3 regions of the Centipeda sp. (in: firmicutes) genome follow, and region 3 is predicted to be linked to each of the others. Evidence: riboswitches for the same ligand, from Rfam matches in the RefSeq annotation. Region 3 holds a riboswitch; each other region holds the start of a gene.
The links. Region 3 has a riboswitch for cobalamin ahead of ACO6BQ_RS02120 (TonB-dependent receptor domain-containing protein). Riboswitches for the same ligand answer to the same signal wherever they lie in the genome.
Positions count from the first base shown of each region.

Region 1: another riboswitch for cobalamin. It lies ahead of ACO6BQ_RS03905 (TonB-dependent receptor plug domain-containing protein); the one in region 3 lies ahead of ACO6BQ_RS02120 (TonB-dependent receptor domain-containing protein).
Region 2: another riboswitch for cobalamin. It lies ahead of nikB (nickel ABC transporter permease); the one in region 3 lies ahead of ACO6BQ_RS02120 (TonB-dependent receptor domain-containing protein).

Region 1 is NZ_DBHIVL010000015.1:13,085-23,846, reverse strand. Features, by position in the region: gene ACO6BQ_RS03945 (insulinase family protein) at 1-579, shown strand, start outside; gene dapA (4-hydroxy-tetrahydrodipicolinate synthase) at 650-1,537, shown strand; gene folE (GTP cyclohydrolase I) at 1,610-2,215, shown strand; gene folP (dihydropteroate synthase) at 2,184-3,032, shown strand; gene folB (dihydroneopterin aldolase) at 3,035-3,409, shown strand; gene folK (2-amino-4-hydroxy-6-hydroxymethyldihydropteridine diphosphokinase) at 3,403-4,368, shown strand; gene ACO6BQ_RS03915 (uracil-DNA glycosylase) at 4,370-5,065, shown strand; gene msrB (peptide-methionine (R)-S-oxide reductase MsrB) at 5,093-6,217, shown strand; cobalamin riboswitch at 6,304-6,517, shown strand; gene ACO6BQ_RS03905 (TonB-dependent receptor plug domain-containing protein) at 6,708-8,642, shown strand; gene ACO6BQ_RS03900 (ABC transporter substrate-binding protein) at 8,632-9,600, shown strand; gene ACO6BQ_RS03895 (radical SAM protein) at 9,614-10,639, shown strand.
Region 2 is NZ_DBHIVL010000011.1:12,649-23,410, reverse strand. Features, by position in the region: gene purF (amidophosphoribosyltransferase) at 1-29, shown strand, start outside; gene purM (phosphoribosylformylglycinamidine cyclo-ligase) at 36-1,085, shown strand; gene purN (phosphoribosylglycinamide formyltransferase) at 1,078-1,710, shown strand; gene ACO6BQ_RS03190 (IMP cyclohydrolase) at 1,707-2,300, shown strand; gene purD (phosphoribosylamine--glycine ligase) at 2,311-3,570, shown strand; gene ACO6BQ_RS03180 (MATE family efflux transporter) at 3,734-5,071, shown strand; cobalamin riboswitch at 5,193-5,431, shown strand; gene nikB (nickel ABC transporter permease) at 5,581-6,525, shown strand; gene nikC (nickel transporter permease) at 6,522-7,334, shown strand; gene ACO6BQ_RS03165 (ABC transporter substrate-binding protein) at 7,346-8,911, shown strand; gene ACO6BQ_RS03160 (ABC transporter ATP-binding protein) at 8,930-9,727, shown strand; gene ACO6BQ_RS03155 (ABC transporter ATP-binding protein) at 9,708-10,538, shown strand.
Region 3 is NZ_DBHIVL010000006.1:32,082-42,843, forward strand. Features, by position in the region: gene ACO6BQ_RS02110 (ABC transporter ATP-binding protein) at 1-414, shown strand, start outside; gene ACO6BQ_RS02115 (amidohydrolase) at 755-1,912, shown strand; cobalamin riboswitch at 2,127-2,298, shown strand; gene ACO6BQ_RS02120 (TonB-dependent receptor domain-containing protein) at 2,539-4,974, shown strand; gene ACO6BQ_RS02125 (ABC transporter substrate-binding protein) at 5,042-6,049, shown strand; gene ACO6BQ_RS02130 (FecCD family ABC transporter permease) at 6,046-7,095, shown strand; gene ACO6BQ_RS02135 (ABC transporter ATP-binding protein) at 7,112-7,870, shown strand; gene lgt (prolipoprotein diacylglyceryl transferase) at 7,912-8,745, opposite strand; gene ACO6BQ_RS02145 (phosphoribosyltransferase family protein) at 8,765-9,316, opposite strand; gene ACO6BQ_RS02150 (aspartate aminotransferase family protein) at 9,327-10,640, opposite strand; gene ACO6BQ_RS02155 (peptidase U32 family protein) at 10,662-10,762, opposite strand, start outside.

The sequences.
Region 1 (10,762 bases), on a different contig from region 3:
AACGAGGGACTGATGACGCAGAGCCGCGTACAGTATGTGGCGAAGGGCGCAAACTTTATCAAGTTGGGATTCTCCTACACGGGGGTTCTGCGTGTGCTTGAGACGCTGCTGCGCTATGACTACTTCTGGACGCGGATTCGTGTGCAGGGGGGAGCGTACGGTACAATGACGCAGTTCAACCGCAACGGCTTCATGATCTTTTCCTCTTACCGCGACCCGAACCTCGCGGAGACGTTTGCGGTGCTCGATGAGACGGCAGACTATGTGCGCTCGTTCGACGTATCCGACCGCGAGATGGACAAGTTCATCATCGGGACGATGAGCAGCGTGGATGCGCCGCTCACGCCGCAGATGAAGGGCGATATCGCAGCGACGTTCCACCTGCGCGGCATCACATGGGAGGATCGCCAGAAGGCACGCGCGGAGATTCTGACGGCACGGCAGGAGGATGTGCGTGCGCTCGCGCCGCTCGTGGAGGCGGCAATGCGTGCTGATGTGCGCTGCGTGCTCGGCGGCGAGGAGAAGATTCGCGCAAACGAGGCACTTTTCGGTGCAATTCGTCCCGCGCTGCGGACGTGAGGAAAATTTTTGACTTTTCATGCCGCGCGTGGGATAATAGCGGCAGATGAACTTGAAGGGGGAACCTGCCATGAAGAAGAAAGTTTTCCGTGGTGCCGGCGTCGCCATCATTACGCCGTTTACAGAGACAGGCGTGAACTATACGGAACTCGGGCGGATTATCGAGGATCAGATCGCGGGCGGCACGGATGCCATCGTTATCACAGGGACGACGGGCGAGTCCGCGACGATGACGGATGCGGAGCACCGTGAGGCGATTCGCTATACGGTAGAGCAGGTGAAGGGGCGCATTCCCGTTGTGGCGGGAACCGGTTCGAATGAAACCGCCTATGCGGTCGAGCTCTCGCAGTATGCGGAGAAGGTCGGGGCGGATGCGCTGCTTCTTGTGACCCCGTACTACAATAAGTGTACGCAGAACGGGCTCATTGCCCACTATACGAAGATTGCGGACAGCGTGAACATCCCTGCGATTCTCTACAACGTGCCATCGCGGACAGGTGTGAGCATCAAGACGGAGACGTACGCAGCACTCGCGAAGCATCCGCGCATCGTCGCGGTCAAGGAGGCGAGCGGAGATCTCTCGGCGATCCTGCGTCTGCGTGCGGCGGTTGGCGACGAGCTTGCGGTCTACTCGGGGAACGACGATCAGATCGTGCCCATCCTCTCGCTCGGCGGCGCGGGGGTTATCTCCGTGCTCTCAAATGTTGCGCCGCAGGCGACGCACGATATCTGTCAGCACTATTTCGACGGGAATACTGCGGAGGCGGCACGGCTCCAGATTGCATACGCCGACCTCATCGACGCACTTTTCTGCGAGGTCAATCCGATCCCCGTGAAGACAGCGATGCGCCTCCTCGGCTACAACGTGGGGCCGCTGCGTATGCCGCTCTCGGAGATGGAGCCGGCGCATACAGCGAAGCTGGAGACAGCACTCAAGGCGCATGGGCTGCTGAAGTAATTCGATCAGATGCTCTCCCTTTGTGCGGTGCGCGGCGGGGGAGCGTTTTTGATATGGAAAGGACGGAGTGCGGTGACAGAGGATAAAGTCGATCTCACACGTGCAGAACGTGCCATGCGCGAATTTCTAACGGCGGTCGGTGTTGATCTTGCTGCGCAGGGGATGGAGGAAACACCTGCACGTGTGGCACAGCTCTACGCGGATCTCTTTTCGGGGCTGCACACGGACACACGGGATCTTTGGGCAGATGTACTGACAGAGGAGACGGACGGTCTTATCGCCGTTCGCAGTATTTCGTTTCACTCCGTCTGCGAGCATCATCTGCTCCCGTTTTTCGGAACGGCGCACATTGTCTATCGCCCGCACGCAGGACGCGTGGCGGGCTTTGGCATTTTCACACGTCTTGTCGAGCGCATGGCGCGACGCCCACAGCTGCAGGAGCGGCTGACAGGGGACATTGCACGTGCGATCGAGCAGGGGCTCGGTGCGGAGGGCGTTCTTGTCGTCCTCGACGCACGGCAGCTCTGTATGACGATGCGCGGGGCGCGTGCACACGGTACGAGGACGACGACATCGGCGTGTCGAGGGCTCTTTCGCGAGGATAAAACGATGGAATTACAGGCATGGAAGATGATAGGTGAATGGGATGACGGCAGAGAGAACGTATCACTTTCGTGACGGCAAGGTGCTGACGATTGGCGGGCGGACGCTCGTCATGGGGATTCTGAATGTGACGCCGGACTCGTTTTCGGATGGCGGCAAATGGAATACACGGGATATGGCACTGCGCCATATGGAGGAGATGGTGCGGGATGGCGCAGACATCATCGACATTGGCGCGGAGTCGAGCCGTCCCGGCTTTGTGCCGATGGGGGCGGAGGAGGAAATGGAGCGGCTTTTGCCATTTCTTGAGACTGTTCTGCCGGAGTGTCCCGTTCCTGTCTCCGTGGATACGTTCAAGGCAGAGACGGCGCGTGCGGCACTGCGGGCAGGTGCGCATATGCTGAACGACATCTGGGGACTGCAGTATACGGAAGAGGCGGGAGCGATGGCGCGTGTAGCTGCCGAGGCGGATGTACCCGTTGTCGTCATGCACAACCAAAATGGAACAACGTATGACGGGGATATCATCCGAGAAATGCGTGCGTTCTTTATACGCTCGCTTGCGATGGCGGATGCGGCGGGGCTTTCGCGTGAGAATATCATCTTTGACCCCGGCATCGGCTTTGGTAAGACGGCGGAGCAGAATATGCACGTTCTCAGGCGCATGGATGAACTCATCTCGTATGACGGCGTGGACTATCCTGTGCTTCTCGGTGCGAGCCGCAAGAGCTTTATCGGGGCGGCACTCGATCTGCCTGTCACGGAGCGCATGGAGGCGACGGGGGCGGTGTGTGTCATGGGGATTGAGCGCGGCGCGTCGATTGTGCGCGTGCATGATGTGAAGCCGATTGTGCGGATGTGCCGCATGACGGATGCGATTTTGGGAGCGTAGGTATGGATCGAATTTTTCTGCGCGGGATGCGCTTTATGGCGTGTCACGGTGTACTGCCTCATGAGCGGGAAGTGCCGCAGCCCTTCGAGGTAGATGTGGAGATGGGGCTCGATCTGCGAGCGGCGGGGGAAGTGGACGACCTTCGGCAAACCGTGAACTATGCCGAGGTCTATGATGTGGTTTCCACTGTTTTGACGGTCACGCGAAAATATCTGATCGAAGCACTTGCAGAGGAGATAGCGGAGGATCTTTTGCGGGACTTCGATGTGCTTCGATGGGTGCGCGTGACGGTGCATAAGCCCGCTGCACCCATCGACGGCATATTCTCCGATGTCGGTGTGACGATCCTGCGCCGCAGGAAAGACCTCGTATGCTGACGGCATACATCGGTATCGGAGCAAATCTCGGTGCGCGTGGGGAGACGATGCGTGCGGCACTACGGCGTGTGGCGGAGCTTTCCTTTGTGCACGTGGAGCAGGTGTCGCATTTCTACGAAACGCCGCCGTGGGGCAAGACCGATCAGCCCCCGTTCCTCAATGCGGCGGCACGCATCTCGTTGGACGGTGCGCCGCATGAACTACTCGGTGAACTGCAACGCATTGAGCATGAGCTTGGACGCGTGCGTCACGAGCACTGGGGAGCGCGGACGATTGACCTCGATATTCTGCATATCGAGGGGGTGACGTATGCGGATGGGGGGCTGACCTTGCCGCATCCCTATCTCACGGAGCGGGCGTTTGCGCTTGTACCGCTTGCGGAGATTGCGCCCGATCTGATGGTGAACGGGAAGAGCATTGCGGCGTGGCTTGCTGCAGTCGATACGGCGGGGATTGTACGCGCATCTGAAATCTTTGAGCCATATCCGCTCGAACTCATCGCTGCCTGTGACGAGGTGGGCGGCATTGGGCGAAATGGCGGCTTGCTGACGGATTGCCGAGAGGATATGGCACACTTTCGCCGCACGACGATGGGCGGTATTGTCGTTATGGGGCGGCGCACGATGGAGAGCCTGCCTGATTGCCGACCACTTGCAGGACGCGAGAACATTGTGCTCTCGCGGACAGTGGAGCGGGCTGATGGGTTTCATGTTGTGCACGATCTTACGGAGCTATGGGCACGGCTCGGCTCGCTCGTGAGCGAAACACCGCGACCGATCTTCTTGATTGGCGGCGGGGAATGCTACCGCCTCCTTCTTCCCTTTGTGTGCCGTGCCCACGTGACGCGTCTTGCGGGGGCTTATGATGCGGATGTCTTTCTGCCGCCGCTCGATGGCTTTGTTCGGACAGAGTCGCGGCGCGGAGAACACTGTATGTTTGAAATTTACGAGAGAGTTTAGCATGGCAAAGGCAATTTTTCAAAACGATTGGCAGGAGCTCCTCGCGGATGAGATGGCACAGCCCTACTATCGCGAATTGCGGCAGTTTCTCATTGAGGAGTACCGCACGAAGCGGATCTATCCCGATATGTTTGCGATCTTCAACGCGCTGCACTACACGAGCTTTGCGGATACGAAGGTCGTCATTCTCGGGCAGGACCCGTACCACGGCGACGGGCAGGCACACGGGCTTTCGTTCTCCGTGCAGGTTGGCATTGACCCGCCGCCGTCCCTCTTCAACATCTACAAGGAAATGCAGGACGATCTTGGCATCGTACCCCCTGCGCATGGATGCCTTATCCCGTGGGCAAGGCAGGGCGTGCTGCTTCTCAATACCGTACTCACCGTGCGCGCTCATGCAGCGGCATCCCATGCAGGGCACGGCTGGGAGCGGTTCACCGACCACATCATTCAGCTGCTCGGTGCGCGTGAGCGTCCGCTCGCCTTTATCCTCTGGGGCAGCCCCGCACGGCGCAAACGCAGCCTCATCACGAATCCGCAGCATCTCATCGTCGAGTCGCCGCACCCGAGCCCGCTCTCGGCACATCGCGGCTTCTTCGGCAGCCATCCCTTTTCACGCGTCAATGACTTTCTTACAGCGGCGGGGGAGACACCGATTGCGTGGCAGCTGCCGTCGGCGGAGGAGATTGAGGCGTGACTTGAATAGAACGGAAAGGTATTTATCATGAAAATTTCATCTCTGCGTAACATCTGTGCACTTGGCACTCTCATCTGTCTCGGCGGCTGTGGCGCACCCGCTGCGACTTCGGCGGAGATGCCGCATGAAATCGTGCAGAAGAACAGTGTAGCGGACGGTCAGAAGGAAATCTATCTTGCGGGTGGCTGCTTTTGGGGGACGGAGCTCTATGTTGACCTCGTATATGGTGTGATCTCTGTCGAGAGTGGTTATGCGAACGGTATGACCTCACATCCCTCCTATCGTGCCGTGTGCAGCGGCAGTGGTCATGCGGAGGCGGTTCATGTTGTCTATGATCCGCGCGTCGTTTCCCTTGACGAGATTCTCACCGCTTTTTATGACTCCATCGACCCGACGGCAGTGGATCGGCAGGGGAATGATGTTGGGCGGCAGTACCGTTCGGGCATCTACTATGTGCCAAATGCGGACGGCAGTGAAAGCGATGATGCCCGTGTGATACAAGCCTCCCTCGATGCCCTTGAGAAGCGTATTGGAAAGCCCGTCGCGATTGAGACGGGAGCGATCGTGAACTTCTACCGTGCCGAGGAGGAGCATCAGGAGTATCTTGAGAAAAATCCGAATGGCTACTGCCATATCTCGCCTGCCCTCATCGCGCAGATGCGCGAGAAACGCGCTGCTGCGGAGCGGACGGGGAAGCATCCGGCACGCACCTTTGTAAAACCCTCGGATGCCGAACTCAAGGAGCGTCTGACCGGGATTCAATACGCCGTTACGCAACAGAAAGCGACCGAGCCCGCGTTCCGCAACGAATATGATCATGAATTCCGCGAAGGAATTTACTGTGACATCACGACGGGCGAGCCGCTCTTTATCTCAACGGACAAATATGATTCCGGCTGCGGTTGGCCGGCATTTTCGCGCCCGATTGACAGCGCACTCATCGCCGAGCACGAGGATCGCTCCTACGGCATGGTGCGCACAGAGGTCACGGCGGCGGGCAGCGGCGCGCACCTCGGACACGTCTTTGATGATGGCCCTGCAGCGACGGGCGGTCTGCGCTACTGCATCAACAGTGCCTCCCTGCGCTTCATTCCAAAGGAGGAGATGGAGACGGAGGGATACGGCGACTATCTCTATCTGCTGGAAAAATAATCTCACATATTGAGAGAATTCGTAAAATATCTATTTCTCGTATTGACAAGTACTTCCTCCAATGTTATCTTTAGCATTGCGAAAACTTTATAGGAATTGGATCAGGTACTTTGTGTTTAATAGAAAATCCGGTAAGGAGTCATCTCCATAAGCCGGAGCGGTCCCGCCACTGTATCAGTGAGCAAGCCTGCATGGAAATGTACTGTCATTTCCGATAACGTCACTGGGGGAGTTCCCTTGGGAAGGCGCAGGTCTGCGATGAACTGGAGCCAGGAGAACTGCCTGATTGACAATCGCCGTTTGACCTGCGAGTGATGGGGATGGGGATTTGCGTGCTGTTTTATGCCGCTTTGAGACCCTTTGATTGAGAGCCTATGAGCCCTTTTCTGCTGTTGCAGGAAGGGGCTTTTTGTTTACCCCTATACCTAAAAGTTTTCAAAATATGATTACGGCGCATGGAGTGCGTTGCAGAAGAAAGGTGACATAGGATATGACAAGAGAGAAGAAGTGGACGCTGGCGGTGCTTGCGGCATTTGCGGGAGCAAGTTTTGTCGGAACGGCATATGCTGCAGAAAGTGCAGATGCCCCATCCGAGGAGACACACGCGCTTACCGATACGGTTGTTACGGCACAGCGCCGTGAGAAGCGCGATCTCGACACGCCGGCAACGACAACGATCATCACGGCGAAGGAAATCGAGAAGGCCGGCTACCGCAACGTATTCGAAGCCATCGACCAGCAGATCGGATCAACGAGCACATCCTACGGCGAGGCGGGGCAGGACTTCGGGCTTGCTGCGGGGCGTCTCACATTACGCGGCTATGACCGCGGAACCCTCGTCATGGTGAACGGCGTGCCGATGAATCTCAAGAACTACCCGAGCACGGAGAACATCCCGGCGAACATGGTCGAGCGCATCGAGATTGTCAAGGGTGCAGCGTCAACGCTTTACGGTGCTGAGGCGATGGGCGGCGTTGTGAACATCATCTTGAAACAACCGACCGAACAGGAATCGGAATTCAAACTCAGTCAGACCGTTGGAAACTATTTCAAGAAGAGTGAGGCAACCTACGTAGGTGACCGTATCATGGTCGATGTGAGCCGTGAGTGGTCGAAGGATCTTCCACACTCGAATGGGTTTGGGATGGATAAGATCTCTTGGGTTGACTGGTGGGTCGGCAAGGGAAAGAAAAACCGTGTCGGCTTGATTGCCCAGCTCACGGATGAACTGTCCTTCAACTACAACTATATGGACGCCGACATCACGCGTGGTGGGATTCGTTATAAAAAGAATGCCTCGAAGACGGCACTTGTCCCCGAGGGAACGAAATACAACTATCGCTATAATGATCTCCGCCATACGGCAAGTCTCGTCTATCAGGGCAAGGATAATGGAATCCATGCAGTTCTTGGTTACAACTACCGTAAGGTTGATGGATACGACTATCTTGCCAACAAGAAGAATGACGGCAATGCGACCATGGACGGTCAGATCCTCGACGTACAGAAGACTTGGAAGCTGAAAAAAGACTCTCTGGTGCTGGGCTATTCCTACAAGCGTGAGGCAATTGATACGCCTGCCAAAAAGCGTTCTGCTGTGCGCACGGGCAACTCCCTTTATGCTTCGTACAGCAAACAATTCACGCCGAAGTTTAACTTTACGCTTGGGCTGCGCGGAGAGTTCATCAACGATCCTGAGGAGGATCAACGGGTCTTCGTGCCACAGTTCCAGACGAACTATCAATTTGATCGGAATACAGCTTGGTATATCAACGTCGGCAAGGCATTCCAGATGCCGACGGTAGACGATAGCTTCCGCTATAATAATTTTAACCCGACTGGTCTAAAGCCGGAGAACGGTTGGACATACGAAACGGGGGTCAAGATTCGTCGCGGTAATGATACGTGGAAGGCCGCCGTATATCACATGGATATGAAGAATAAAATCGGCTGGCGCTATGATAGGGCGACAGATACGCATTATGCAGTCAATACGGGACAGTTCCGCAATACAGGGATTGAGTTAGAGTATGCAAAGCGCTTTAATGATGCGTGGAGTCTGACGCTTGGGGGGGCTGTGTCCAATCCGGAAATACAGAATCCGACTGGAACAAATAAGGACTGGGTACAGGATGCGGCACGCCTGCAAGGGCTTGTGCGTCTCGACTATCAGATGGCAAAGTGGCAGGGGAATCTGAATCTCAAATACCTTGGCGATCGTGAATACACGGCGCAGCGGTACGGAGCAGCGCAGGATGTGCCCGATAAGATTCAGCTCAATATGAATGTCATCTACACGGCGGGCAAAGACGACGAGGTGTCGCTCGGCATCTACAATTTGCTGAACCGCGAGAACTACTCCAACCGCTATGGCAACCTTGACCTCGGGCGCAACTACCGCCTGACCTATACCCATGCGTTCTAAGCAAGCACTGCTCTGCACGCTTCTCTTCCTCCTCCTCGCAGCCGCTCTCGTCGGCGGCTGCGGGGTTGCGCAGGAGAAAGCGGCAGAGCAATCTGTGTTCTATCGCGGAACGGATGGCATGGGCGTGGAGGTGGTTCTCACTGAGAAGCCAAAACGAGTCGTTTCGCTGGGGCTCGCAACGGATGAGATCCTGCTCGCCATTGCCCCGCCCGAGCAGATTGCGGCGCTCACCGCCTATGCGGATGATCCCGGACTCTCCTCAATGACGGAGGCGGCGAAGGCTGTTCCCGTGAAGCTCAAGGATCGAAGCCCCGAGCGCGTGCTTGCGCTCCATCCCGATCTCGTCTTTACCACGGACGGCGTGCCGAAGGAGCTCGTGGAGAGTCTGCGCGATCTCGGGCTGACAGTCTATGCCTCGCGCACGCCGAAGCGTGTCGAGGGCATCTTTACGCGCATTGAGGAGGTCGGCAGGCTCGTCGGTCAGGAGGAGAATGCCGCCGCACTCATTGCGGAAAAGCGCGCACGCCTCGCGGATGTCGAGCGTCGTGTCGGGGACATCCCCGAGGCGGAGCGCCCTATCGTCGTCGCATTTGCGTTCAGCGGCGTGTTCGGACAGAAGGACGGGCTCTTTGACGATATGTGCCGCCATGCCTCTCTGCGCAACGGTGCCGCAATGGTCGGGCTGACAGCAGAGACACCCGTTTCGATGGAGCAGATTGTTGCGCTCGATCCCGATGTTTTTCTGCTGCCGACATGGAGTGCAGAGGGGGAAAAGACGGAGGAGTTCCGCGCGAAGCTCCGCAGTGATCCTCTGTTCATGCATGTGAAGGCGGTGCGGGAGAACCATCTCTATGCCGTGCCCGATACCTACCGCTACAGCGCGGGGCAGAATGCGATCGAGTGCATCTATGAACTGGCGCGCGTGGTCTATCCCGAGCGCTTTGCAGATGAGAAGTGAGCAAACGAGAATGATGCCGCTGCAGATGATGGTATTGAGCCTCACGGGTGACTGCAATCTTGCGTGCCGCTACTGCTATGCATTCGGGCAGGATCGGAGCATGATGACGTGGGAGACGGCGCGGTGCGCGATCGATCTCGCAGCGGCGGGGGGAGCTCCCTTTATCCTTCAGTTCTCGGGTGGAGAGCCGCTGTTGGCGCTTCCTCTGCTGCGTCGGATTGCGGACTACGTCCGCACCAATCGGATACGGGCACGCATGGATCTGCAGACCAATGGGACGCTGCTGACCGAGGAGACGGCAGACTTCCTACACCATGCGGGCATCGGCATCGGCATCAGCCTCGACGGCAGACCCGATGTTCACGATGTGCACCGCTGCTACCCCGATGGATGCGGCTCGTCGATGGATGTGATCGCGGGGATTCAGTGCCTCGGCCGGCGTGGCATCGCGATCGGTCTGACCTGTGTTGTCACGGCGGAGAATGTCGGGAAGCTCTCAGGCATCATCGAGATGGCATACTATCTCGGCAATGTGCGCCGTGTGGGATTTGATCTCCTGCGCGGACAGGGGCGCGGCACTGCTGTCCGCCCCGCACGCGAGGAGGAGATGGCACAGGCGATGGCAGAGGTCTTTGTGCGAAACGAACACCTTGGACGGTTGCACGGATACCGCATCGCGATTGCGCAGGAGGAGCAGGCGGCATGCCTTTCGCAGCGCACGGGCGATGGCTTTTCACATTGTCATGCGATGAGCGGGGCGGGCGTACACGTTGATGCCGTGGGGAATATCTATGCGTGTTCCTCCTTTGTCGGCGATGCGCGTTTTCTGCTCGGCGATGTGGAGCACGGCATCGACGTTCGGCGGCAGGTGGAGGTGGCACATGAGATGCAGGATGCTATGGCGTTTTGCAGCGCGTGTGTGGATTTTACGAGCTGCGGCGGCGCGTGTTACGCACGCAGGGCGGGGCAGGAACATCCTGCCGCATCCGATGCCGAATGTGCGCTGAAACGTGCGGCGATAAAGGCGGCAGGTGTTTGAGGAAACACCGATAAACTGCTTGTATTTGTCTATGGGAATGTTCTTATCTGTCGGATGATGCCCACATCTCGGCAGTTGATGATATAGATGTTGTTGTATCTAAATTTTAGGAGGAAGAATTAA
Region 2 (10,762 bases), on a different contig from region 3:
GGATTGCACAGCGTGAAAGGGGGCTTTGAGAGCCGATGGAGAGAATGACCTACCGTGATGCGGGCGTTGATATCGATGCAGGAAACGAGTCTGTATCTCTGATTAAGGATGCCGTCCGTGCGACCTATCGCTCGGAGGTGATGGGTGATCTCGGCGGCTTTGGTGGGCTGTTTGCCCTGAATACCAAGGACTATAAAGAGCCGGTTCTCGTATCGGGAACGGACGGTGTCGGAACGAAGTTGCGTCTCGCTTTCCTACTGAACAAACACGATACGATTGGGCAGGACGCAGTCGCGATGTGCGTCAACGATATTCTCGTGCAGGGGGCAGAACCTCTTTTCTTCCTCGACTATCTTGCCGTCGGCAAACTCGAGCCGATCCAGGTTGCCAAGGTTGTTACAGGTGTTGCGCGTGCCTGCAAGGAGTCCGGCTGTGCCCTGATCGGCGGTGAAACAGCAGAGATGGCGGGGTTTTATCCCATAGGAGAATACGATATTGCAGGGTTCTCCGTGGGCGTTGCAGAACGCTCCAAGCTCATTACCCCCGCTCGTGTAAAAGCAGGCGATGTCCTGCTCGGTCTGCCGTCGTCAGGGGTACACTCAAACGGATACTCCCTCGTACGCAAAATTGTCTTTGAGCGCAAGGGCTTCAAAGGCGATGAGTATATGGAAGAACTCGGTCAAACCATTGGCGAGGAACTGTTGACTCCGACGCGCCTCTATCCGCGCATCTGTCTGCCGCTCATTCGAGAGTTTGATATTCACGGCATGGTGCATATCACAGGCGGCGGTTTCTACGAAAATATCCCACGCGCCCTGCCGGAGCATATGGGGGCAGAGGTAAACGGTGCAGCATGGACAATCCCGCCGGTCTTCCGCCTGCTACAGGAGTGGGGGAATGTTGACTGGACGGAAATGTACCGTACATTCAACATGGGGATCGGTATGGTACTCATTGTTTCATCGGACGAAGCGGATCGTATCACCGCTCAGTTGAATGCGCAGAATGAAACGGTATACCACATCGGTCATGTAACAGAAGGGGCGCATGAGGTCGTCATCAAGGGCGGTGTCTTTGATGCGTGAGGAAAAGCTTGGCATACTCTGCTCGGGACGCGGTTCCAATCTGGCATCGATTATCGAGGCGATTGAGCGTGGAGAAATTCCTGCTGAAATTGCGGTCGTCATCGCAGACAAGCGCGATGCCTATGCACTCGAACGCGCGCGGACGAAGGGGATTCCCGCCGTTGCCGTCGTCTATCGGGACTATGCGGATCGTGCGGACTTCGAGCGCGCCATGCTGGATGAGCTGCATGCCCACGGTGTAACCCTCGTAATTCTTGCAGGATTCATGCGGATTCTCTCTCCCGTTTTCGTACATGCGTATACGGGTCGTATCTTGAACATCCACCCTGCACTCCTGCCGAGCTTTCCGGGAGCACATGCCCATCGTGACGCACTTGCTTACGGCGTGAAGGTCAGCGGCTGCACCGTTCACTTCGTGGATGAAGGAATGGACTCCGGCCCCATCATTCTACAGGCGTCCGTTCCTGTGACGGAGGACGATACCGAGGAAACACTTGCGGCACGTGTTCTGGAACAGGAACATCGGATATTCCCGGAAGCAATCAAACTCTATGTGGAAGACAGACTGCGTACGGATGGGCGAAGGGTTCACATCCTGCCCGCCGCTGAAGGAGGATCATTATGAAGATAAAACGTGCTCTGATCAGTGTATCCGACAAGACGGGTGTGGTGGAATTTGCACGCGTACTGCATAAAGCAGGAGTCGAGATTGTCTCCACGGGCGGAACAATGAAGGCACTCCGTGAGGCGGGTATCCCTGTCATCTATGTCAGCGATGTAACAGGCTTCCCCGAGATCATGGACGGACGCGTCAAGACTCTGCATCCATTCGTGCATGGCGGTATTCTTGCCGTCCGTGGCAATCAGACACATGAGAAGGCATTGCGCGAGCTGAAAATTACGCCGATCGATCTCGTTGCAGTCAATCTCTATCCCTTTAAGGAAACGGTTGCAAATCCGAATGTCACACTTGCTGAGGCAGTTGAGCAGATTGACATCGGCGGTCCTGCAATGATTCGCGCTGCAGCGAAAAACTTCAAATTTGTCACCGTGATTACAAACCCAGCGCGCTATGCGGAGATTGCGGAGAAAATCGAGAAAGACGGCGCGGTCGACGGCATGACACGGATGCGTCTTGCACATGAGGCGTTTGCCCATACTGCTGACTATGACAGCGCAATCAACGCATATCTTGCCGGGCAGTTGGAAAAATGAGGAAGACGACGTGAACATTCTTGTAATCGGATCAGGCGGTCGCGAGCACGCGCTTTTCTGGAAACTCAAAGAGAGTCCGTTGACAGACAGCATCTATGCCCTGCCCGGAAACCCGGGAATGGGGGAGCAGATTGACATCTCTGCGACGGACAACGATGCAATCCTGAAATTTGCCAAGGAGAAAGAAATCGGACTTGTGGTCGTCGGTCCCGAGATTTCTCTCACAAATGGGCTTGTGGACGAGCTCGAGAGTGCAGGGATTCGTGCATTTGGTCCACGCGCAAATGCGGCAGAGCTTGAGGGTTCAAAATCCTTCGCAAAGGATCTCATGAAGAAGTATGGGATTCCAACAGCACGTTACGAAGTCTTTACTGAGGCAGAACCTGCGCGCGCATATATTCGCAAAGAGGGCGCGCCAATCGTTGTCAAGGCAGACGGCCTTGCCGCAGGGAAGGGCGTCATTGTTGCCATGTCGGAGCAAGAAGCACTCGATGCCATAGATACAATCATGGAGGATAATACCTTCGGCAAGGCGGGAACACGCGTCGTTATCGAAGAGTTTATGGAGGGGGAGGAAGCATCGCTGCTTGCCTTCACCGACGGGAAGATCATCCGTCCCATGATTAGCGCGCAAGATCATAAGCGTGCTCTTGACGGAGACAAGGGGCCAAACACGGGCGGAATGGGCACCTATGCGCCAGCCCCTGTCATGACACCGGAGATGACGGAACGTGCAACAGAGGAGATTCTGAAACCGACAATTGCTGCCATGGCAAAAGAGGGCAGAGTCTATCGAGGCTGTCTTTATCTCGGTCTGATGATTACAAAGGACGGACCAAAGGTCGTCGAGTTCAACGCACGCTTTGGTGATCCCGAGACACAAGTAGTTCTGCCTTTGCTCGATGGTGACCTCGTCCAGATCATGTGCGCCTGTTCTGATGGAACACTCGCGGATGTGCCTATACATTGGAAAAGTGGGGCAGCCGTCTGTGTCGTCTTGGCGGCAGGCGGATATCCTGCATCCTATGAAAAGGGGCATGAGATTTGTGGCATCAGAGCTGCAGAGGACACGGGCGCGCTTGTGTTCCATGCAGGGACGGCGGAGCAGAACGGCAAAATCATCACGAACGGTGGGCGCGTACTTGGGGTCGTCGGCATGGGGGAAGACATCACGTCTGCGGTGAAAAAATCCTATGCCGCAGTCGAGAAAATATCCTTTAAGGATGCCTATTATCGTAAGGACATTGCACATCGTGCATTAAATCGCTAGTTATAAAAAAGTTGGGGTCGCCGTTATCTTTCGGCGCCCCTTATTTTTATGCAGAAATTATCAGTGCTTCCCTAGATTTATATTCACAAATTGTTGACAAGTATTATCATTCTGTGATAGTTTTGTTAAATTGGAATACGGGGATAAACAGGGAGATGGTAGCGTGCTGACATCCTATGACAAAAATTATCTGAGAATAGGCCTTCCTGCTGCACTGGAAGGTGTCCTGATGATCTTTCTGAGCAATGCGGACATCATTATGGTTGGCAGCCTGGGAACGGGTGCCATTGCTGCCGTCAGCATCTTTTCACAGCCACGCATGATGCTCCTGACGGTCGCACGTTCGGTCGCGGCGGCCGTCACCATACTAATTGCGGAACGATTTGGCCGCGATCAGCACGATGCCTATGGTGATATTCTCAAAAAAACAATCGTTCTTGTTTTTGTCGTCCTTGGACTCGCACATATCGGGTTCTTCATCTATCTCGATCCAATTCTCCTGTGGATGGGAGCACAGAAAGACTATCTCTCCGACGCGATGATCTACGGGCTCTGGACGCTGCCCGCTGTCTTCATCACCTCCATGACGACGCTCATGCAGGCGGTCATGTTTGGACGCGGGGAGTCCATGCGTGTCCTCTCGATCAACATACAGGGAAACGTCGTCAACGTCATCCTCAATGCACTCCTGATCTTTGGTCTTGGACCATTCCCACAACTCGGTGTTCTTGGTGCTGCACTTGGAACAATCGGCGGAACACTTTGGTCATTCTACCTCACCCTGCGTGTACTCTATGCATGGGGCATCTTTGCGCAGGGAAATTATCGTCTGACGCGCGTCTATCTGCGTGAATTCCTCAGCGTATTCGGTGGTATCTTCAGTGAGCAGGGATTTGAACGCATCGGCATGGTCGTCTATACCCGCATGGTTGCGGAACTGGGGACGATTCCGTATGCCATCCATGCAATTGCAATGAACTTCTGTGATTTCTATTACAGCTTCTGCAATGGGATGGGAAAGGCAAGCACGGTTCTCGCCGGACACAACAGAGACAGCCACAAGCAGAATGAATGGCGCCGCTATCTCTGGACAGGGATGCGTTGGGGTCTGATTTTCTCCATCATTGTATTCCTCATAACCTTCTTACTGCGTGAGGAAATCTTTGCCGTCTATGCACGTGATGCAGCTCTCCTTCCTCTTGGCAGCCTGATTATCGCATACGTCGCAGCGGTCAGTTTTCCCGAGGCGTACCAGATGGTCTGTGCCGGTATTCTGCGTGCAAGCGGAAAGACAACACAGGTAGCAGCCTATTCCTTTATTAGCATAACGGTACTGCGGCCAATTATCACCTATATTTTCCTCTGTAAGTACAATATGGGACTTGAGGGTGCATGGCTTTCACTGGCACTCGATCAGAGTATGCGCGCCATCTGTGCAGCCATACTCCTGCGCAAGGTATATCATGAAAGAAATTCCAAGCATGCATTGAATCCATGTTAAGAAAAAATCAAGATGAAGTACAAGGGACTTTCTGGCTGTCCAAATACAATAATCTGAAATAGGTGTCTTGACAAGTATATCTAATATGGATATACTACGTTTGGACTTATGTTGAAAACTGAATATATGACGTTGCGAGTGTCGACGGATGAGTATTACTTTGTACGCATTCTGTTGAGCGATGAGAGGAAAATGGGTGGAATGCCCATGCTGTCCCGCAGCCGTAAATAGGGAGTGGTCTTCCACAGGCGCAGAGCCTGTGCCTGTAAAAAGTCACTGGGGTGTAAATAAACATCTTGGGAAGGCGGAAGAACGCGCTGATCTATGAGCCGGAAAGCCTGCTCGCAATAAGATTCATTGATGGACTCACGAGAGATGGGGAGATGGATGCACGATTTTCAGCACTGGGGGAGTGTTGCAAGGTCGTTGTTTTTTGTGTGCATTCTTCTTCCTGTCTCAAAAGAGACAGGAAGTTTTATTTTGCAAATGACAACAAAGGAGTTGGGGAGTTGAGTGCAAAAGCAATCCTGATGCGTCTGGGGCAGATGATCATTACTCTGCTGGGGGTCAGTTTTCTGACGTTCAGTCTGACATTCATTGCACCGGGCGATCCTGTGGATGCAATTCTCGAGACAGGCGATACGATTGTCTCACAGGAGACAATTGAGCAGACCCGCCACGAGCTGGGGCTGGATCGACCGTTCCACGAACAGTATCTCAGTTGGCTGAACGGTGTGGTACACGGGGATATGGGGCGTTCCTACTCGGCAAAAATGCCAGTGCAGGAAAAACTGCTGCAGAATCTTCCAGGAACACTGCTGCTTGCAGGCACGGCAGTGGTGATGATGCTCTTGATCTCCATTCCGGCAGGAGTGATTTCGGCACTGTACCGGAATCGATGGCCGGATCAAGTCATACGATTCTTCACCTTTCTCGGTGTCTCCATGCCGAGCTTCTGGGTAGGACTTATTCTGCTCTATGTGTTCGGTCTGAAGTTAGGGCTTTTCCCGATTGCAGGCGGAGAAGTCAGCCTTGATCGTATGATTCTCCCTGCCTTTACACTTGCCATCCTGCTATCGTCGAAGTATACGCGGCAGGTACGTACGGCAGTGCTTGAGGAGCTCGGACAGGACTACGTTATAGGTCTCAAGGCACGCGGCATGTCGATGCAGCGCATCCTCTGGCGACACGTTCTGCCGAATGCCTTCCTGCCGCTCATCACACTGCTGGGCCTTGCCATTGGCTGGCTGCTCGGCGGCGTTGCCGTCATTGAGATTGTCTTTTCGTGGCCGGGCATCGGACGCGTTGCTGTGCGTGCGATCGAAATGCGCGACTATCCGCTCCTGCAGGGCTTCGTCCTCTGGATTGCAACGCTCTATATGTTTGTGAATCTCATCGTTGATATATCCTATGCGTATCTTGATCCGAGGCTCAGGAAGGGGGCGAAGTCATGACGCGGGATCAACTGCTGTTTCGTATCTATACAGGCATCATCCTGCTGATTGTGCTTGTCGCTATCTGTGCGCCGCTGATCTCGTCATACGATCCGTATGAGTCGCAGATTCAGAATTCACTTCTGCCGCCATCCGCTGAGCATTACTTCGGCACAGACAAGCTCGGACGCGATATCTTTACGCGTATCCTCTATGGTGCACGCATCTCTATCACGATGGCACTGATCGTTGTGATTATTTCGGGTGGTCTTGGGACATTGATCGGTGTGATCTCTGCCTATGTCGGCGGCAAGGTTGACAATGCCATCATGCGTCTGACCGACGTGTTCCTTGCATTTCCTGGCATCGTCCTTGCCATTGCAATTGCAGGTGTGCTCGGCGGCAGTGCAGTCAACGCAGTTCTCGCCGTTGTTATCGTGGGCTGGACAAAGTATGCGCGTCTTGCGCGCAGCCTGACCCTCAAGGTAAAACAGCAGGACTATCTCTCTGCAGCGATTACGAGCGGAACACGCCCGATTGCGATGATTCGTCGGCATATCCTGCCGAATATCATACCGATCATCATTGTGACCGCCGCACTTGACATCGGCGCACTCATGATGGAACTTGCAGGTCTCTCCTTCCTCGGATTTGGCGCACAGCCGCCGACACCGGAGTGGGGGCTCATGCTGAATGAGGGACGTCAGCTGATTCAGACGGCACCCTGGCTTATGATTTTCCCAGGACTTGCAATTGCTTCTGTGGTTGCAATCTTTAATCTATGGGGAGATAGTCTGCGGGATATTATGGACCCGCGCAAGGCAAATTAAAGGAGGAAAAAATGGGAAAGAAAAAAAGATGGCTGACAGCTCTACTGACAGGCTGTATGGCAGCTGCACTCCTGACGGGCTGTGGCGGTGGTCAGTCGGCAGGGGACAAGACGACGCTGAAGGTCGGTGTGACGAACTTCGCGGATACGCTTGAGCCGACCGAGAACTATTTCAGCTGGGTTGTTATGCGCTACGGCATGGGCGAGACGCTTGTCAAGTTCGACGAGAAGATGAACGCGACGCCGTGGCTTGCTGAGAGCTGGAAGATTGGCGACGATAAGCTGACATGGACGTTCAAGATTCGTGACAATGTCAAGTTCTCGAATGGAAAGCCGCTGACGGCGGAGGCGGTCAAGGCTTCGCTTGAGCGCTCCTTTGCGAAGAACAAGCGTGCGGAGACCTTCTTCAAGTACACGGAGATGAAGGCGGACGGTCAGACACTCACGATCAAGACGGAAAAGCCGTCACCGAGCATGCCGGGCTTCCTTGCCGATCCTCTCTTCCTGATCGTGGATGTGTCCAGCGAGGGAGAGCGTGACTTTGCAAAGCAGGGTCCTATCTGCACAGGTCCCTATGTCTGCGAGTCCTTCGTCAAGGAAAAAGCCGTCATGAAGAAGAACCCGTATTATTGGGATGGGGAAGTACCGTATGAGACGGTCGAGATCCCGTCAATCGATGATCCGAATACGCGCGCAATGGCACTGCAGTCGGGTGAGGTCGATATGGCCGTCAACATCGCTGCCGGCGACATCGGGCTCTTCAACGACACGGCGAAGTTCCACATCGACCGTATTTCATCCCTGCGTACGGTTCTCGCCCGCATCAACAATAAGGGGGTTCTCGGTGATCCGAAGGTACGTGCTGCGTTTATCTCAATGACGGATCGCAAGGCGTACAACGAAGTCATCCTGAAGGGAACCTTCATTCCGGGCAAGGCTCCGGTTCCGCCCTCTCTCGACTATGGATTCGATCAGCTCACCGACCCGAATGCCTACAATGTCGACCGTGCAAAACAGCTCCTCGATGAGGCGGGCTGGAAGGATACGGATGGCGATGGCATCCGTGACAAGGACGGCAAACCGCTTTCCGTTGACTTTGTTATCTACAATAGCCGTGCAGAGCTGCCGATCTATGCAGAGGCAGTCCAGGCGGATGCGAAAAAAGTCGGCATTGATGTCAAAATCAAGCCGGTCGACTACAACCTGCTCGACAAGATTGGTATCAGCGGCGAATATGACCTGCTGATCTCGAATATCACAACAGCGAACACGGGTGATCCGGAGATCTATCTCAACTGGTACTGGCGCACGAATGTCAATGGGGACAACCCGCAGAACGGCTCCGGTTACAGCAATCCCGCATACGATGCGAAGTGCGCGGAACTCGCCGTTGAATTTGATCCTGCAAAGCGCCGTCAGATCATGATCGACATGCAGCAGATCCTGCTCAACGATGCAGCGGGACTCTTCCTCGGCTACCCCGAGACAAACATTGTCAGCTCGACAAAGATCTCGGGTGCGATTATGCATCCGGCGGATTACTACTGGATCACGAGCAAGATCAAACCTGCGAAGTAATAAGGAGGAGAAGCCCGAATGTTGATTGAGGTGCGAGGGCTAAAAATCGCATACGAAGGCACGGAAATGGTGCACGGTGTGGACTTCACCCTCAAGGACGGGGAAGTGCTGACCATTGTCGGCGAAAGCGGCAGCGGAAAGACCACCGTCATTCGGGCGATGCTCGGCTGCCTGCCGCATGTCGGCAGAGTAACGGCGGGCGAGATCCTCTATGACGGGAAGGATATGACAAAATGCAGCTCTGAGGAGTGGCGTCACGTGAGCGGCAAGACCGCTGCGATGATCTTCCAGGACAGTGGCAGCATGATGGATCCGATTCGTACCATTGGCGAGCAGTTCGTCGAGTACATTCAGACCCATGATACGATGGGGGCGAAGGAGGCAACGGCGCAGGCGCAGGATATGCTTGCACGCATGCATCTGTCCAATCCCGCAAATGTAATGAAGAGCTTTCCGTTTGAACTCTCGGGCGGCATGCGTCAGCGTGTCGGGGTCGCAATGGCGATGTTCTTCAAACCGGCACTCCTGCTTGCTGACGAACCAACATCTGCGTTGGACGTGACCACGCAAGCACAGGTCGTCAATGAGATGATGGATATCTGCCAGAAGGATGGCACATCCATTGTCCTTGTGACGCACAACCTCGGTGTCGCGGCCTATATGTCAGATCAGATCATGGTCATGCAGAACGGTAATGTCATCGAGCATGGCACTGCTGAAGAAGTTATTGAACATGCACAGAAGGACTACACGAAGGAGCTTCTGCGTGCCGTACCACAGATTGGAGGGGAGCGTTATGACACAGTCGGAGCGTGAGATTATCCTGCGCATCGAACACCTTACGAAACGCTTTCCATTGGAGGGCGGCAAGGTACTAACTGCATGTGACGATGTTTCCTTCCCCGTATATCGTGGGGAAATCCTAGGCATTGTTGGTGAAAGCGGCTGTGGCAAAAGTACACTTGTGCGCACGCTGATGCAGCTTCATGCACCATCCGAGGGTCAAATCTTCTTCAGGGACAAGGAGATTACGGGGCTGAAGGGCGAGGATGCCCGCAATATGCGGCGCAATATCCAGATGGTCTTTCAGGATCCTACAACATCCTTCAATCCGAAAATGAAGATCAAGGACATCATCTGTGAACCGTTGCGGAACTTCGGACTCCTCAAAGGGAGCGCACATGACAAGGCAGCTGAGCTGCTGCGTCTTGTCGATCTGCCCGAGGACTTTGCCGAACGCTATCCCGCAAATATGAGCGGGGGACAGCGTCAACGTGTAGGAATTGCGCGTGCACTGGCATTGGAGCCGGAGATTCTGGTCTGTGACGAGGCGACAAGTGCTCTTGACGTTTCCGTTCAGGAAACAATTGTAGAGCTTCTGGTACGTATTCAGCAGGAACGAAATCTGACAATCCTGTTCATCTGTCATGACCTTGCACTCGTGTCACGTTTATGCACGCGTGTTATCGTCATGTACTTTGGAAAGGTTGTGGAGCAGCTGGATGGACAGGAGCTTGCTCACGCAAAGCATCCCTACACCCAAAAGCTCCTCTCGTCCGTATTTACACTCCTGCCGAAAGGGAAATCTCCACGCATTGTCGTTCCGAACGTGGAGATTCCTGCATAGGCATCTTTTCAGATAACAGATAGATAATCATACTAGTAGAAGAGCAGTGGGCAGACACTGCTCTTTTACATTGCACTCATCCTATCGCAGACTGCATAAATATTGAATCACAGAGCAAAACGTTTTCAAATTTTATCTTGCTGTCAATCTGAAATAATGATATTATTGAGCTGTGAGTCTTTATGAATATATCCCTCCGACTTCAATCTTCTTAGGGAGGAATC
Region 3 (10,762 bases):
GCCTTGCCGAAGGGCGGTTACAATCCCATCCAGCTCATCTATCAGCATCCGGAAAAGGCGATGGATCCGCGCTGGAAGGTGAAGGATTCCCTGAGCGAAGCATGGGATGTGCCGGATGAACTCCTCAGGGCGATCGGCGCCGAGCCTGATTGGCTCACACGCTGGCCGAACGAGCTCTCGGGCGGTCAGCTGCAGCGGCTCTCGATCCTGCGTGCGCTCAGTCCAAAGACGCGCGTGCTCATTGCCGACGAGATCACGGCGAGCCTTGACCCGATCACGCAGGCGCAGATCTGGTCGGTGATCCTGCGCGAGATCGAGAAAAACCGCACCATGCTCATTGCCATCACGCACAATGAGGCGTTGGCACAGCGGATCTGTAAGCGTATGGTGCATATTGAGGACTTGCAGGGATAAAGGCCTCTGTTCATACGAAGATCCGGCATCTGTCTGAAAGACGGATGCCGGATTTTTGCGTGTATAGGAAGCACTGATAAATTCAGCCGCGCCATCTTGACGCATCTTTTTTGCCCGCACTGTGCCCTCGATCCTCCACATAGCTTTGGCTATGCGTCCGGTTTGCCTCCTTGTTCGGACGAAAAAATCTACGCCAATCTGAGGGTCTATTTTATCAGCGATTCCTATAAGCATAGAAAAAATATAGGAAAACATGATTGACAAAAGAATATACAGCTTGTATAATACCACAATAACATATAAAGAATATATGAATTTACTGTTTGAAAGGAAGAGAACTATGGCAGCAATTGAAAACATCGAAGCCTATATCGCAGAAGAGTTTCAATGGTTTCATCGCCATCCTGAGCTTTCCTACGAAGAAGTTGAAACCACTAAGCGCATCCGTGCATCCTTGGAACGTGCGGGAATCCGTATTCTGGATCTGCCGCTCAAGACGGGGCTTGTTGCGGATGTCGGCGCAGGTGAGACCATCGTTGCCCTGCGCAGTGATATCGACGCGCTGCCCATCGAGGAACAGACGGATCTACGGTATCGCTCGGAGCATGCAAGGCGTATGCACGCCTGTGGGCACGATTTTCACATTGCTGCGGTGCTCGGTGCAGCGTTGCTGCTCAAGCAGCGTGAGGCGAAGCTCGCGGGACGTGTGCGCATCTTCTTCCAGCCCGCAGAGGAGGCTCCGGGCGGGGCGAAGGTACTCATCGAGGCGGGGGCTCTGCAGGATGTTGCGGCAATCTTCGGGCTGCACGCATCGCCGCTCCTCGAGGTAGGCACGGTCGGCATCACGGCAGGTGCGGTGATGGCGGCGGTGGATCGCTTTGTGTTCCGCTTTCGCGGCAAGGGGACACACGCCGCACATCCCGAGGCGGGGGTGGATCCGATTCCGCTGGCGGCAGCATTTGTGCAGTCGGTACAGACGGTTGTCGCACGCAATCTCAATCCGTTCTCCGCAGGGCTTGTGAGTGTCACGCATATCGAGGCGGGGAATACGTGGAATGTCATTCCTGAGGAGGCTCTCATCGAGGGGACGACGCGCAGCATGGATGCGCAGGATCGGGCACGCATCCGAGGGCGTGTCTGTGCGCTTGCGGAGCAGTTGGCGGCGGCGTATGGCGCGACGGTAGAGACGGACTGGTATGAAGGTCCGCCGGCAACGCTCAACGATGGCTTTTGGGCGGCGTATGCAGAGGAAAAAGCAAAGGAACGCAATCTGAATGTAGTTCCCGCACCAAAGTCGCTCGGTGGTGAGGACTTTGCCTTCTATCAGGAGAAAGTACCGGGGATGTTCGTCCTCGTCGGCACGGGGCTTTCCCCCGCGCTCCACAATCCGAACTTTCGGGTTGATCTGAATGCGCTCGCGCCGTCGGCACATTATCTCGCGGAACTCGTATGCGGTGCATTTAAGGAAGCACTGATAAATTCAGCCACGCCATCTTGACGCATCTTTTTTGCCCGCACTGTGCCCTCGATCCTCCACATAGCTTTGGCTATGCGTCCAGTTTGCCTCCTTGTTCGGACGAAAAATCTACGCCAATCTGGCAGACTTCATTTTATCAGCGATTCCTAAAATACATTGATTTCGATTAAATTTCCTTGACGTTTTATTTATTCTATGATAATCTACAGGAGGATTTTGGGAATAAAATCACAATTGAATACTTTGCTAATCGGGTGTGCGTTGCACTTAATAGAGAAGCAGGTGAAAGACCTGCGCTGTCCCGCAGCTGTAATGCAGAGTCGACCTCAATACGTCACTGGGAAACCGGGAAGGCGAGGAAGACGAGGATGCAGAGCCAGAAGAACTGCCCGATTGGAACGCTGTATCGTCCCTGCGAGAGACAGGAAGGCACGATTATTTTTATGTGTTTCGTATGCCTTTTTGCCGGAGAGCAAGAAGGCTTTTTGTTTGCGCTTTTCATGAACAAATCTGTCTGGATGTTACGTTTGGATATGAGGGGGTCATCAACACAAATCCTGAGGTGATTTTCTCATTGCCAATAGAGAGTGTGGTAGCGGACATAATGGGAGAGGGAAATACTGCCCATTAAGAGGGGGAAAATCTTTATGAAAAAAAGGCATCTTACTCTGTCGATTCTGGCAGCGATTGTCGGCACAGGCTTGGGACAGAACTTAGCGCATGCAGGATATGATGAAAATCTTCAGCATTATACGATTGATAACATTGTTGTTGAGGTAGAACAGACAGTCAACCAGTTCAATGATACGGTAACAGAACAGTCCTACTACCGCACGGGCGGCGATGTCAAGGTCATTACAAGGGAAGAGATTGAGAAGCGGCATTATACGGATGTGACAGAGGCGATTAAGCGGATTCCCGGCGTGACCTTCCAGAATCCCGGGTATCGCGGCGGTGAGTATGGATACGTAGCGTATAACAACGGCGTTCTGATCAATGGTGATTCGCGCGTCATTATTCTGGTCGATGGACGCCGCGTTGACAATGCTGCGAGTCAACGGATCAGTGATTCGAGCCGGCGCGGTACAAAATCCACGGGCGTCAATCTCGATCAGGTCACGAATATGGAAAATATCGAAAAGATCGAAGTGATCAAGGGATCCGGCGCCTCAGCTTACGGACCGGATGCAACTGGCGGTGTGATCAATATCATCACACGTAAGGGGGGCTACAGCACAGTTGGGACGATTGATTTGGCAAGCGGGTCGTGGAATAAGCACAATTATTCATTTAGCTACTCCGGCTCTCTGGATAATGATAACTCCCTGCATTATTTTGTTTCGATGAATCGCACAATGTCCGGTGATACAGAATTCAAGGATGGACAGACGGGAGATATCATTCGTCTGCCGGGTTCTCGTTATAAAGAAGACGGTGCAAATATTAGAATTGATAAGGATTTTGACAAAAAGCATAACTTGAAATTATGGTATAACCACAAAAGCGGACGGGATGGTTATCCCGTTGCAACACCGAGTGCAAAGTATTGGAATGAAAGAGATTGGTATCGCATTTTATTCGAGGTCGTCGTGGGGCGCTATGATTCGAACCACAAGCTCACAGAAAAGGGACAGTGGTGGACGGATCAGCGTCAGCCGGGGTATCACAATATCTATCTGACACGATATATGTATGACATCTCCAACGACTTTAACAATAACGACTGGGATTTGGTATATACTTTCAATAAAGATAAGGGAATGGAGAGCTTTGTTCGCGCCTATTATCAGAACCACATTTATAGGGGACGAGGTGCATTCCAATTCTCCCTGTTTGGTGGCGGCGGCGGAAATGGCGCCGGTGTAGGCTATGATGAATACAACAATACGTTCCCGATGGGAACTACTTATGAGCAAATGTATGCGTGGATGAAGGAACATCTGGCACCGTTCCCTGGTGGGGATAAAAAGGCGATGGATGAATGGGTAGCCAAGACGGGCGGCGTTTCGCCTGTTACGGACTGGCACCGTGAGGAAAACAGCGGAATAGAGCTGCAATATGCAAAGTCGCTTGGAAAGCATGATATTATTGCAGACATCAATTATGATAAGGCGAAACATTATAGCTGGCGCAACCGGAGAGCGGGCGACTATTCTGTCACACATCTGTCCCGTGACACAATAATGGGATATGTGCAGGATAAGATCCATGTATCGGACAAGTGGGATATTACTCCGGCACTGCGCTATTCGCAGTATAGTTCCTTTGAGAATACAAATTCCAACGATACAAAACAGGGAAAGGGCAAGACAAGCGCACTGACCTATGCGCTCAATACACAGTATATGTTCGATGATACGATGAGCATGTATTTTGGATGGACTCGTATTTTTCGCCCGCTGCGCGAGGGCGACTATTCAACTGCAAACGGGGAATATCCGAACATGTTGGAGGATGAGGAAGGTCATGTAATGACGATCGGCATGCAAAAGCTGCTCGGCAATAAGACCTCCATCGGCGTGAACTACAACTGGACAGATATGACCAATGCTGTCGCGACCCTTCCTATTTGGTCGGTTAAAAAGAATGATTTTGCAGCAACGGCAGTCAATGCGCGGGAAAAGAAGACTTCCTTCAACATAACGCTAGATCACCAGTTTGACCCGCATGTGACCTTGAGTGCCTCATACGATCACATGTATGATAAATGGTCGGCAAAAGACGGTATGAGAATCGATCCGAACTGGGGATATGTCAGTGCTGATGATATCAATGTGCAGATCAATCGTCTGCGTCCCGCAAATCATTATGCACTGAATCTTTCCTATGAAAATCGGAAGCTCTATACCGGATTGCTTGCAAACTGGTATACAGGGAATAACACGAGCGCATTCACCTCGCGGCAATTCCTTCTCCTCGACTGGAATATCAACTATCAGGTGGCGAAAGATTTCAACGTATATATGGTGGTCAGCAATCTCACGAATCAAGCATATGAAACGACGTATAACGCACGCAATGGCATCGGCTCTGCGGCTATGCCCGGTCGTTCGTTTGTGATTGGCGCGAAATACACATTCTAAAATATAGGTTCATGATGGCAAGCGGCACTTTTTTGACTGCTTGCCATTGTGTTTGAGGGCTCTGTTTATGAAAAGAATTTCGAGCTTATCGGTCGTTCTCATGATGATCGTGATACTTTTACTCGGGAGAGAGCACTCGTCCATATATATGGATGAGTCTGAAACAAAGGCGCTTATCGACCAGACGCGGCAGAGTGCCATAGAGATACAGACCTTTGATACGACGAAGCAGCCGCACTCAATCTATCTTACGGGGACACCATCGCGCGTCTTTGTGAGTGAGGGCAGCATTTTGGAGTCATTGTTGGCATTGGGACAGGGCGATAGGATTGTCGCTGCATCAATCAGCGGTGCATCGAGCGGTGCATACGAGAGGATTCGGCAGGAGTATCCTGAGGAGCTTGAGAAGGTACCGCATATTGCGCCGCAGGGAATGAATAGGGAGCAGGTTGTCGCCTATGCGCCGGACTTTATAATGGGATGGCAGTCCGCGTTTACATTGTCACGTTTTGGAACCGTTTCATGGTGGCAGGATCGTGGGGTTAATACCTACATTGCTGCGACATCGAATCATGTGTTGAAGTACGGTACCATTGAGGACGAATGCAAATTTTTGGATGATATTGGGCAGATTTTTGAAATAAAAGATCAGACGGATGACCTCATCCACTCCATTTATGCGGAGTTGGACAAAGATAGTGCGTGGATCGCACAGCAAAAAACACAGGACGTTATGGTCATAGAAATCAATGGAAGGGCGATTACAAATTATGATGATGGGTGGCTCGTAGGAGATATGGTAAAGCGTCTGGGAGGGCATATGCCCGTTACCAGTCGGCGTGTGAGCGAAGAGGTGTTGTTTGCGTATGATCCGGATGTCATATTTGTAGCGTATTTCAATCCTCAACATGGAAAGTACGCGGAGGAGTTTTTAGGAGATGTGCGCTTTAATTCGTTGAAGGCATCGAAAAATAAGCGCATCTACATGCTGCCGTTCTGGTACATGTATACCCCGGCAGTCAATACATTGGATGGCATCCGCGCAATCAAAAGGGGGCTGTATCCGGAATTATGAATCGCAAAGATTGGCGGCAAGGCGTGATCCTTCTCGAATTGTTTTTGATTTTGCTTGTCAGCATGGTGGGCGCACTGACGATTGGCACGGTGTCTCTGTCTGTCGGAGACGTTGTATCTGCGGTTTATGACTCCCTGCGCAGCGGTGTGCCGATCGATGCGCCGGGACAGGGAGCACTCCATGATATTGTATGGCTGCTCCGCATGCCGCGTATTCTCATGGCTGCGTGCATCGGAGCGGGGCTTGCAACATCGGGCGTCATCATGCAGGCGATTGTGAAAAATCCGCTTGCCGACCCCTATATTCTTGGCGTTTCCTCCGGTGCTTCTCTAGGGGCAACGGCAGCGATTCTGCTAGGCATCGGCGTGTCTCTCGGAGAAAATTTTGTCGGCATTTCTGCGTTTATCGGTGCCTTTGCAATCTCCCTTGCGATTGTTTTCATTGCGAATATGGGAGGGCGCGCAAATGCCGTGAAGCTCCTGCTCGCGGGCATGGCACTGAGCGCCGTATGCAGCGCATTTTCGAGCTTCATTGTCTACTTTGCAAACGATAAGGACGGCATCCAATCCATTACGTATTGGCTGATGGGGAGTATGGGGGGGGCGAAATGGTCGACCCTGCAGGTGATGATTCCGATGAGCATCATCATGCCGTTCTTTTTCTACACGCAGTCAAAGATTTTGAATCTGATGCTCCTCGGAGATGATACGGCGGTCACACTCGGCGTGGATCTGCATCTCTATCGGCAAGGCTATCTGCTGGTCAGCGCTCTGATTGTCGGATTTGCGGTCTATGCGGCGGGCATGATCGGATTTGTCGGGCTCATTGTCCCGCACGTCAGCCGCATGCTGGTTGGTGCAGATCACAGGAGGCTGCTGCCGATTGCGGCGCTCTCCGGGGCAATATTTCTCGTCTGGGCAGATGTGCTTTGCCGCATTATCATTCCACAGACCGAGCTTCCGATCGGTATCCTGATCTCGATGATCGGGGCGCCCTGCTTTATCTATCTGATGGTGAAGCGGACGTATGGCTTTGGCGGCGCGTAGGTGGGGTGAGCATACGATGGATATTCGCGTAGAAGAGCTGGAAAAGAGCTTTGATGAACGGCAGATTCTGAATAAAATTTCTCTTGCGGTACACAATAAAGAGTTCGTGGGCATTATTGGTCCGAACGGGAGCGGGAAGAGTACGCTTCTCAAGTGCATCTATCGCGTGCTCAAACCGGATTCCGGTGCCGTCTTTCTTGGCGGTGAGCGGCTGGGTGATCTGTCCGTGCGCGAGACGGCAACACAACAGGCTGTGCTTGCCCAGCATCATGCCTTTTCATTTGATTTCAGCGTGTTCGAGGTCGTTCTGATGGGGCGCAGCCCCCATAAGCGCATGCTGGAGAGCTATAATGAGGAGGACTATAAACTTGCCAAGCACTATTTGTCATTCACAGGAATGGGGGCATTTGAGGAGCAGCCCTTTTCCAGTCTGTCGGGCGGCGAGCAGCAGCGCGTCCTTCTCGCGCGGGCGCTTACGCAGTCGACGGCGTGTCTGATTCTCGATGAGCCGACCAATCATCTGGACATTCGCTACCAATTAGAGATCATGGAAAATATTCGGCAGATGAATCTGACGGTGATTGCCGCGATTCATGATCTCAATGTCGCCGCCTCGTACTGCGATCGGATCATTGCGATGAAGGACGGTGTAATCTTGAGGGAGGGGACACCGCAGGAGATTTTCACGAATGAATTTATCTATGAGCTCTATGGTGTGCACGCACGCATTCATCCGTTGGAGGATGGCACGATTGTAATTTCATATCATCTATGAAAACAGCCCCGATCAACGCTTTTCGCTGATCGGGGCTAAAATTATTTCCTACGTTTATTTTTTTTAGATTGTGTGGATGTGTTCTCGGGAACATTCTCTATGGCGGGTGTCCCACGCAGTCCGAGCCAGAGGAAGATCGCAAGGGCGACAAGACCGAAGCCGAGACTGGTCATTTGGGCACTGGTAAAGAGCCCGAGGTATTTCTCCGTATAGTCGCCGCGCAGGTATTCGAGCGCGAAGCGCACGAGGCTGTAGAGCATGACGTAGAGGGCGAAGCACTGTCCGCGTGCGTGTCCGCGTGCGCGGAAGATGAGCAGCAGGGCAAAGATGACGATGTCGAGCTGCCCCTCCCAGACCTCCGCCGGCCAGAGCGGCTGCGCACCGTAGGTGTGGTGCGCGAGGGTGGTGTCGGGGTAGAGAATGCCGTAACTGCTGCCTGTCGGTGCGCCGAAGGCATCCCCGTTGAGGAGGTTCGCGCAGCGGCCGAGTGCCTGTCCGAGGACAATCGCAGGTGCGGCAATGTCCATAAAGTGGATGGTGTCGAGCTTGTGTTTCCGGCTGTAGAGGATGCCGACGAGCACCCCGAGAAAGACACCGCCCTGGATCGCCATGCCGCCCTGCCAGACGTTCAGAATCTCGGTCAGGTGGTGCTGGTAGTAGTCCCAGTCGAAGAAGAACACGTCCCAGAGCCGCGCGCCGAGGAGTCCCGCGATGCCGCAGTAGATGCCGAGATCGGGAACGTGCTTCTCATAGCCGCGTCCGTCCATCTTTGCGAGAAAGTAGCCGACACCCGTCGCGAGCAGGATGGAGAGGGAGATGACGACACCGTACGAGCGGATGGGGAAGTCTCCGATGTAGAAGAGGTATTGATGCAAGGAAGCCTACCTATCCTCTCTACTCTGCCTCAAAGAGCGGGAGCTCCTCAAGAAAGATGATGTCCGTGCGCTTTGCGGCATCGCCCTCGGCGAGGACGGCTGCCTGTCCGACGATGTGGACACCCGCCTTTTTGGCGAGATTGCCGAGTGCCGTCATGGAGCCGCCCGTGCTGATGACATCGTCGAGCAGGAGCACCTTGCGCCCCTTGATACGCTCGATGTCCGTGTTCATGAGGTAGAGACGTTGCTTGCCCATCGTTGTGATGGATTCGTCTTCGACCCAGATGGGATCTTCCATGTACGCCTTAACAGATTTGCGTGCAGTGACGTAGTAGGGCATTCCAAGCTGGCGTGCCAGCTCCGCCGCGAGGGGGATTCCCTTTGTCTCGGCGGTCATGATGATCTCGGTTTCGGCGGGCACCTTCTTTGCGAGTTCACGCGCACAGCTTTCGCAGAGTTCGACATCGCCGAGCATGACGAAGCCCGCAATCGCAAGACTGTCACTCAGGTTGAGGATGGGGAGGCTGCGCTTGCAGCCCGCGACCGTAAGATCGTAGTATCGTTTTGCCATAATGCACCCTTTAGAGTCCTTTCTCCGTGAGGACGAGCTCTACGGCGTTCAGTACGTCGTTGATATTGTCCTCGGTGATGATGAGCGGCGGCTGAAACGCCATGACGTTGCGTCCGATGCCGTTCTTGCCGACGATAAAGCCGCGGTTCTTCAGCCCTTCGAGCACGGCATCCAGTTCGGCGGCGGCGGGGGATTTGTCCGCGTGGACGAACTCTGCGCCGACCATCAGTCCGAGTCCGCGCACATCGCCGATGATGGGATGGCGTTTTTGGATTTCCCTGAGGCCTGCACGCAGCTGCTTCCCACGTCGCTCGGCATTCCCGATGAGATCATGCTCCTCGATATAGCGGATGACACCGAGTCCCGCCGTTGTGGAGACGGGGTTGCCGCCGAGCGTCGATGCGCCGGGCTTCGTGTAGGTATCCGCGACCTCGGGGGTTGCGATGAATGCGCTGATGGGGGCACCGTTGCCGAGTGCCTTTGCCATCGTCATGATATCGGGTGCAATGCCGAAATGCTCAATGGCGAACATCTTGCCCGTGCGCGCAAAGCCTGTCTGCACTTCGTCCGCGATGAAGAGTACGCCGTAGTGGTCGAGAATCTCCTTGACGCGTTTGAAGTAGTTCTTGGGCGGGACGATGATGCCCGCATTGCCCTGAATGCTCTCTGCAATGAATGCGGCAGGTCGTCCCGAGGTGGCGCTTTTGATCGTTTCCTCGAGCTCGTAGGTGCAGTCAATGCCGCACTCCTCGGGCGTATGCTGATGCGGGCAGCGGTAGCAGTAGGGATTTTTGACAAAGTGGATGCCGCCGACGGGATTCGGGTCGGTGCGCCACATGGAGATGCCCGTGAGGCTCATCGTGAGCTTCGTGCGCCCGTGGAGACCGCCGCGCAGAGCGATGAGCTCGCTGCTGCCCGTGGCAATCTGGGCGAGAAGTGCTGCACCCTCGTTCGCCTCTGTGCCCGTGGAGCAGAAAAAGCTCTTTTGGAGTTTTCCCGGTGTGATGCGTGCAAGCTGCTCAGCAAGGTTGACGAAGTTCTCCGTAAGGTAGATGTTGCAGACGTGTTGGAGCGTGTTCAGCTGCTCTGTGACGGCGGCATTGATCGTGGGATTGCAGTGCCCGCAGTTGATGACGGAGACACCCGCAAAGCAGTCAAGATATTTCCTGCCCTCGCTGTCGTAGAGGTACTGCATCTCGCCGCGTACGATCTGGCGCGGCTCGCTGTAGAAATGCCCGAGGCAGGGCATGATGTATTTCTTCTTCTTTTCCAGGATGGCGGCTGCGCCGATGTATCCGTTCTCGTTCGATGAGTCGATGTTCATGAAATACGCTTTCTATGGTGTTCAAATGGAATTGCGGCTCTGGCGGAAACGGTAGGTGCCGATGCCCAAGGGGCGCGGCGCAATCTCTGTGAGGCGGTCAAAGTCTGCCGCTCGGAAACCGT